DNA from 2 places in the Herpetosiphon gulosus genome. Region 2 is predicted to be linked to the other one. Evidence: riboswitches for the same ligand, from Rfam matches in the RefSeq annotation. Region 2 holds a riboswitch; the other holds the start of a gene.
The links. A riboswitch is a leader RNA that binds a small molecule or an ion and turns the genes downstream of it on or off. The one in region 2 is predicted to bind cobalamin.
Positions count from the first base shown of each region.

Region 1: linked by a shared signal. The riboswitch ahead of cobO (cob(I)yrinic acid a,c-diamide adenosyltransferase) and the one ahead of ABEB26_RS23060 (prenyltransferase/squalene oxidase repeat-containing protein) in region 2 are both predicted to bind cobalamin.

Region 1 covers NZ_BAABRU010000005.1:252,596-256,812, forward strand. The annotation lists gene acs (acetate--CoA ligase) at 1-111, opposite strand, end outside; gene hemW (radical SAM family heme chaperone HemW) at 452-1,777, shown strand; cobalamin riboswitch at 2,034-2,177, shown strand; gene cobO (cob(I)yrinic acid a,c-diamide adenosyltransferase) at 2,314-3,345, shown strand; gene ABEB26_RS08675 (cobaltochelatase subunit CobN) at 3,345-4,217, shown strand, end outside.
Region 2 covers NZ_BAABRU010000025.1:20,885-25,101, forward strand. The annotation lists gene pdxT (pyridoxal 5'-phosphate synthase glutaminase subunit PdxT) at 1-202, opposite strand, end outside; gene pdxS (pyridoxal 5'-phosphate synthase lyase subunit PdxS) at 412-1,293, opposite strand; cobalamin riboswitch at 1,469-1,589, shown strand; gene ABEB26_RS23060 (prenyltransferase/squalene oxidase repeat-containing protein) at 1,682-2,782, shown strand; gene ABEB26_RS23065 (hypothetical protein) at 2,917-3,789, shown strand; gene ABEB26_RS23070 (energy-coupling factor transporter transmembrane component T) at 3,786-4,217, shown strand, end outside.

The DNA.
Region 1 (4,217 bases), on a different contig from region 2:
CAGCACGTTCGAATTCTCAACTAAGGCAGCAGGTGGGTAGTAGAATACTGATTCAGCGTCGTTGCTTGCCGAAAATTGCCCAACAGTAGTTGGTGCAGCATGCTCAGTCATTGAGATGCCTCCTAATTATTACTCACAAGCGGCGGGACAAGTGCGAGGTCTGCCCCAATTGTAGCCTTGATGCTTGGGTTATGTCAAAGTTCTTAGGAGTGAGAACATAGAGCAAAGAACATAGGGCTTGGGGACCCTTGGGTGGGCGTGGTTTACGTACTGGCTGATTTGCGTGAGAACATAGAGCAAAGAACATAGGGCTTGGGGACTGGTCGTTGGGGACTAGGGATCGGAAATAACGATGCAGGATGCATTATGAAGGGTGAAATGGATAGTTCGGGCAATTTGTGGCTAAAACAGCCTTTGTTCCCTTCATGTCCTTCGTGGATTAAATTCTCGCATGCTCAGTTTCTTCATGGCGCAAAGCCTCAAATCGCACTACAATAGTGCAATGACAACACACGATTTAAAACATCTCTATATTCATATTCCGTTTTGCCAAACTCGTTGCGCCTACTGCGATTTCAATACCTTTGCCAATCGTGAAGATTTTATGCAGCGCTATATTGATGCGCTGTGTTTGCATCTTGAACGTATGGTGAGCGGCGAAACCAGCGTTGACCCAACGTGGCCAAAAATAGCAACCCACGCAATTCCATGGGCTAAATATGAGCTGCATGATCTCACGGGGCCGTTGCAGCAAGCCGATTTGCCAGCAACGGTGTTTTTGGGCGGTGGCACACCAACCGCACTCCCCCTGCCTTTGCTTGAAAAACTCATGCAAACAATTGGGCGGATTATTCCGCTAGAGCAGGCCGAAGTTACCAGCGAAGCCAACCCAGGCACGGTGCTTGACCTGAATTACTTGCGAGCCATGCGTTCGATGGGCATTAATCGCCTGAGTATGGGCGTGCAAACCCTGCATGATCCAACCTTGCGCGTGTTGGGCCGGATTCATACTGCCAGCGAAGCACTTGCTTCGTATCAGGCTGCGCGAAAAGTTGGCTTTGAAAATATTAATCTTGATTTTATGTTTGGCTTGCCAGGCCAAGATATTGCTCAATGGCGAGCGATGCTGAAGCAAATTGTGGGCTGGGATACTGAACATTTTGCCTTGTATTCGTTGATTGTTGAGCCAACTACCCCACTAGCAGCCCAAGTAACCGCTGGCCGGGTAAGCATCCCCAACGATGATGCAACTGGCGAGATGTATGAAGTTGCAATGGATATTTTAGGCACAGCTGGTTATGGCCATTATGAGATTTCTAATTGGGCTAAAACCCAAAGCTCAAACTTTAATCCAAGTGAAAGCTTGCCAGCCTACGCCTCACGTCACAACGTTGCCTATTGGCTCAACGCCGATTATTTGGGAGTTGGAGCAGGTGCTCATAGCCATTGGCGTGGCTGGCGCTGGGTTGATCAACGGGTGCTGGAGCCGTTCGCCCAGCAGGTTGAAGGTGGCCAAGCACCATTAATTGATATTCAGCAGTGCGAACCACATGATCGCGATTTTGAAACGATTATGATGGGATTGCGGCTGAATTGTGGTTTAGGGTTTACCCATTTTCAACAGCGCACTGACCACGATTTGCTCGAACGCTATCAGCCAGTGATCGATCAATTAATTGCACAAGGCATGCTTGAGCAAACCCCAAATGCGATTCGCTTTACGCCGCGTGGACGCATGGTCGGCAATCAAGTGATCGAACGCTTTTTGGTTGATTGAAACGTGGGAGCAGTTAATTTTTAACCACGAAGGACACGAAGGGCACGAATGTTGGGTTTGGAAGTACTATTGGATTTGAAAGCAATTCAAACATTCAGCAAATGCACCTTTGCGTCCTTCGTGCTCTTCGCGGTTAACATGTTCATCCCTCATCCTTCATTACTTCATCCCTTCTTTTCTCTGCGCCTCTGTGTTAAATGTCTTTGCTTTTGACTTTTGACTTTAACTCAGGATTGCCCGTATAATCGCGAATGCAATTTACAAGTTTGTTTGTGGTGCGTTGCTGTCCCGGATGACACACACGCGCAATGGGGGAAGCCAGTCCAAGTCTGGCGCTGTCCCGCAACGGTAGGAAGCCCACGCTTCAAGCCCGATAACCCGCCACAAACTCATCGACACTCCAACATTTCCCTCGCGGATCAGGGAAGGAGTTGCTAGACCCTGCTGGGTTTAGTGCCTCTTTTCCTCTTTGGCATGAGCCGAAGAGGTTTTTTCTTGGCTGTTTGCATGCTGGTGTGTCGTCCAACGGAGCCAGCATGAGCGATGCCCCACTGACGATGCGTGCCTATGGCCGCCATTTATTTATTTGTACTGGTGATCAATGTAATGGCGACGCTGACGGCGCGGCCTTAGCCCAATACGCCCTCGAACAACTCGGCGAGCGACGCAAATTACGCAATCCTGAACGGGTCAAATGCTCGACCGTTAGTTGTTTGGGGGTCTGCCAGCGCGGCCCAATTGCGGTGGTTTACCCCGAAGGTATTTGGTATAGCCAGCTTGATCACGATTTGGTTGAACAAATTGTGCAAGCGCATTTGATTAATGGCGAGCCAGTTGAGGCCGCGATTTTTCATCGGTTGTATCCAGTGGATCAAGAGCCGGAATACGCTCCAGCAGTGCGCGGCGATCAAGCGGTTAATCCAATTGAATTGCAGCATGATCAGGCAGTTGAGCAATTAGAGCCAATCGTCGTTGCTGGCACGCAACTGCATTCAACCGAGGAAAAACAGCGCTATCGTGAACAAGTACGCAAATTGCGCAAAGGCAAAAAAGGCCTTGTGATCGTCAATACTGGCAATGGTAAGGGCAAAACCTCGGCAGCATTGGGCGTGATGACCCGGGCGTGGGGCCGTGATCTCAAGGTTAAAGTCATTCAATTTCTCAAACACGAAAACGCCAAGTTTGGTGAATCGCGGGCAGCTGCCAAGATGGAGATTGAGTTTGGTGGTACTGGTGATGGGTTCACTTGGACCTCAAAAGATCTTGATGCGACCAAAGCCAAAGCCCTGCATGGCTGGGAACTGGCCAAAACCGCGATTAGCTCGAATCAGTATCAAATTGTGATTCTCGATGAATTTACCTATGTGATGGCCTTTGGATGGCTCGATGTCAACGAGGTTGTGGCTTGGTTGGCGACCAACAAGCCCGAATTATTGCATGTGATTATCACAGGCCGCGATGCTCCCGCTGCTCTGATCGAGCACGCCGACCTCGTGACCGAGATGCGCGAAATTAAACATCCTTTTACAACTCAAGGCATTCGTGCCCAGATCGGAATTGACTTCTGATGACTGAACGTTTGCAACGCAATATGGTCGAGCGCATCGATGGGCGCATGGTCAACGCTGGTTTCAAGCGCGGAATGTTGTTTATCTGCGCTCATGGCTGCTGCTGCGGGATTACCGAGCGTGGTTTTGCCCCGGTTTGGCCGGAAATTCACCAGCATGAATGGGAAAGCCGCAAATTGCGCAATATCGTTCATTTGAATATGGGCGGTTGTTTGGGGCCATGCCCGTTGGCGAATGTGGCGATGTTGATGTTCGATGGTCAGCCGATTTGGTTTCATTCGCTCAACCAGCCTGAGTTGGTGGTCGCGCTCTACGACTACATCGAAGCCATGATTCAAGCCGATCAGGTGCTGCCTGCACCACCTAATCTCAAAGCCCATGTCTTCAATGGCTTTAAATGGGATGGGCAGGCGACCGCCGCAATTAGCCAAGTGCCAGCGCCAATTAGCCAACCTAGTTTGGGCAATGGCATCGTATTTTTGACCCAAGCTGATACGGATATTCTGTTGATTGAGCAAGCGCGTCGCCAATTGCCCAGCGATTTTGCCAACCTACAAACCGCCAACGTGGGCGATGCCGAGGATCAAACTGCACTTGATGGCTTGCTTGATCGCTTGTTGCCCCAAGCCGAAATTGTGGTGATGCGCTTGATTACGGGCAGCCGTGGCTTTGAACATGGTATCGAACGTTTGCAGCAATGGAGCCAACAAACCAATGGCTTTGTGTTGTATTTGCCTGGCTTCGAGGCGCTTGACCCTGAGTTGATGGCGCTCTCGAATGTTGGCGTGCCGCTGGCGCACCTGATCAGCACTTATTTTATGCAGGGCGGCCTAGAAAACGTGGTTAATGCCTTGGCCTGTTTGAGCGATCAC
Region 2 (4,217 bases):
CGCGTTGCTGAATTGGCCCCAGCAAATCGAAGCGTACCAACAATTTACCAATCGTCGTGCTCTCGCCACCAGGAATAATCAAACGCTCAACTTGGGCTAATTGCTCGGGCAAACGCACCTGCAAGGTTGCCACGCCCAAACCTTGGAGCATTGTTTCATGCTCAATAAACGCGCCTTGCAGCGCCAAAACTCCAACCGTCATGCTAAACCTCTTTTTTAAGGATGAATTATGAGGGAGGAAGGATGAAAACCAACGTTCTAATTGAAAGGATGAACGTTGAATTACGTTGGATTAGATATCCTTCACAATTCGACATTCATCCTTCATCGGAAGTTGGCTATTCAATTTTAGAGTATCATTATGAAGGAAATTTTCATCCCTCATAATTCATCCTTCATCCTTCGGAAAGCTTACCAACCGCGTTTGGCGAGCAACTCGTTCTCAGGGATCGTATCGATATTGATGCCGACCATGGCTTCGCCCAAGTTGCGGCTAATTTCGGCCAAAAGCTTGGCATCGCGGAAGTGGGTGGTCGCTTCAACGATCGCTTTGGCGCGTTTGGCTGGATTACCTGATTTGAAAATCCCTGAGCCAACGAACACGCCATCAACACCCAATTGCATCATCAAAGCAGCATCGGCTGGAGTGGCAATCCCACCAGCAGCAAAGTTGACGACTGGCAAGCGGCCTAATTCAGCAATTTGCTTGACCAATTCATAGGGAGCTTGCAAATTCTTGGCTGCTACAAACAATTCATCGGGATCGAGGGTTTGCAAACGGCGAATTTCGGCGAACATCGTGCGAGCGTGACGCACAGCTTCAACCACATTGCCCGTACCAGCTTCGCCCTTGGTGCGAATCATGGCTGCGCCTTCGGTGATACGGCGTAAAGCTTCGCCCAAATTACGAGCGCCACAGACGAATGGCACTTTGAAATTGTGCTTGTTGGTATGATGTTCTTCATCAGCAGGCGTGAGCACTTCGCTCTCGTCAATATAATCAACCCCAATCGCTTCGAGGATTTGCGCTTCAACAAAGTGGCCAATCCGCGATTTAGCCATCACAGGAATGGTGACTGCTTCAATGATGCCTTGGATCATTTCGGGGTCGCTCATCCGCGCCACGCCGCCATCTTTACGAATATCGGCTGGAACCCGTTCGAGCGCCATAACAGCGACTGCGCCAGCTTCTTCAGCAATTTTGGCTTGGTCTGGGGTAACCACGTCCATAATCACGCCGCCCTTGAGCATTTGGGCCAAGCCGACTTTGGTGGTAAATGTTGAAGTTTCCATTGCAATTCCTCTGGTGGATTGATGATTTTGAGTGTCGTTTGATTAGACAGGCGCTATTGTACCATGGCTGATTGTGACAATCGATCAACATTGCGGGGGGACAAAGGGGGACAATCGGGAATGATCGGTAATTTTGACGGCGCAAGGTAGCCTATGGTACGATCAGCCCAATCAATCATAAATTGCTGTTCAAATGTTGTGCAAACAGTTGGGGGAAATCCGGTGCAAATCCGGTGCAGTCCACGCTACGGTAAGCCTTTGGCCAAGCCCGAATACCCATTGAATAGTTGATTTCTGGGTTGGCTTGCGTTGGCACAAGCACAACCAACGCGTTGTTATCTGTTCCTTAGCCAACTGGCTAAGGTTTTTTTTGATTTAGGAGGCACACATGCTCCCTCGAGCAGCCATCCATCGTTGGTTATTGGTTTTAGTGGCGCTATTCGTAGCAATGCCAGCAGCAGCCCAAGCGCCAACCGAAGGCGCAAAAGCTGGTGCGTGGATTGTCACTCAAGCTCAGGCCGATGGCAGTTTTCCTGGCTTTGGTTTGGGCGAAACCGCCGATGCAGTTTATGCCTTGAAGGCAACTGGTTTGAAAGTTGACCTCAACGTTCAAAGCTTTATCGAAAAAAATGCTAGTGCAATCGCGGCCAAACCTGGGATTGCCGCCAAGTTTGTGTTAGCCGAATTGTTGCTGGGCTACAATCCTCGCGCCGTTGCAGGTGTTGATTTGGTCGCTGCTGTGAATGGCAGCTACAAAGCCGATAGTGGCATGTATGGTGGCGATGTTACAACCCATGCGTTGGCGTTGTTGGCCTTGAATGCGGCAGGTGCGCCAGTCGAAAATAAAGCGATCAACACCTTAAATTCAGTCCAAATTGCCGATGGATCATGGTCGTTTACTGGCGATACAACTGCTGGTGCTGGCGATACCAATACCACAGCTTTGGTCGTTCAAGCCTTAGTCGCGGTTGGTCAAGGCAAGAGCGAAGTTGTTACCAAGGCGATGGGCTACTTGCAAAGCCAACAAAATAGCGATGGTGGTTTTCCTTACTCGAAGGATTCAAGCTATGGTAGCGCCACCGATGCCAACTCAACCGGCTTGGTGATTCAAGCAATTGTGGCAACTGGCGGAAACCCAACTGCTGCCCCTTGGGCCACGGCAACTGGCAACCCATTGAGTGCCTTGTTGAGCTTGCAAAATGCCAGCGGCGCGTTCCGCTACGATGCAGCAACGCCCGATGATAATGCCTTTGCGACCTATCAAGCTACGCCTGCCTTGTTCTATGTCACCTATCCTTTGACTGCCTTGGTGACAGCACCACAGCCAACTGCTGTGCCAAGCACGCCTGTGGCAACCGCTACCCCCCAACCAAACACCCCAATTACCTTACCCGACACTGGCGTACCTGCGTTGCCATTGTGGCCTGTAGTGATTGTATTTGGATTGGCTTGTATTGTGGCTGGTTTAGGTTTGCGGCGCGTCGCTTAATATTTTATTCCCTCACCCCTTAACCCCCTCTCCCGCCCAACGAGCGAGGGGGAACAGCGAAAAAGCCCCTCGCCCGCCGCAGTGGGCGAGGGGTTGGGGTGAGGGAACTCTTTACCGAATAGGAATAACATTTCATGGGTCGTTTGTTGGTTGTGATAGTTACGCTGGTTTTGTTGCTGCTTGGCAATTTGGCTCAATCAATTGCAGCCCAAGGTGATGGGCATCAATATCATGCAGCGGTAGTCGTGCAATACGCTTCCGGCGCGGTCGATGCCCGTTGTGTTGGCTTCGATCAAGAATCGATCAGTGGCTATGATGCCTTGCTGGCAGCAGGCTTCAATGTGGTTGCCGAAGGCTCCTCAATGGGCGCGATGGTTTGCTCAATCGATAGTGTCGGCTGCGATTATCCCAATGAATCGTGTGCCTGCAAATGCCAAGGCGGCGATTGTACCTATTGGGCTTATAGCCATTTGCTCGATGGCGTTTGGCAATATTCTAAGCTTGGGGCTGGCTCGTATAAAGTGCGCGATGGCGCAGTTGAAGGCTGGGCTTGGGGTGGTGGCAGCGTCGAACGTGGCTCCACGCCGCCAGTGATCAGTTGGGGCGATGTTTGCGCGGCGCAAGCAGCACCTGTGGCGACCGCAATTCCCGCAACTGCCACCAGCGAACCAACCGCAATTCCCGCAACCAATACTTTAGTTCCAGCGACAACCGCTAGCGAACCAAGCATCACGGCTAGCCCAACCACAGCAGCGAGCGCAACGGCAACCCAGTTAGAGCCAAGCGCAACGCCAGCACTCGCAACCCCAACCATTGTGGCTAGCGCAACGACAGTGCCAACTGAGCAGGCCACTGTTGCGCCAATTGCGACCCTGACGATCGTGAGCACCCCAAACATCGATGCCAGCAGTAGCGGCGAATCCATTCCAATCAATTATCTGATTTTTGGTTTGATTTTAGTGGCCTTGGCTGGCGGCGGCATTTGGAAGCGCCAGAGCAAACGATGAGTGCTGAAATCTATCAACCAACCGCTGGCCGTGCCCGCGAGGCTTTGACCAAAACTGCGCCACCAGCGGCCAACAAGGAATGGGTCAGTCCAGTGAGCCAACGGCAGCGCCGCATCGCCCGCCCATGGGAAGGCGGCCATAGTTTGGCGTGGGTGGCATGGCTGGTCGCTGCCTTGGCTTGTATCGGCCAAACCGATCAACCGCTCTATTTAATCTTGATTGGGGCGGTGACTTTGTTGGTTTGGCAGAGTTGCGCCTTGGATAGCCCGTTTCAGGCAGTGGTGCGGGTGATGTTGCAACTTGGAGCGGTGCTATTTGGCTTTAATTTGCTATTTAGCGTGATTACCGCCAGTATGCTGCGCGGCCAAACGGTGCTGTTTGAGTTGCCAAGTTGGCGCTTGCCGCAACTGCTTGGTGGCATTCAACTG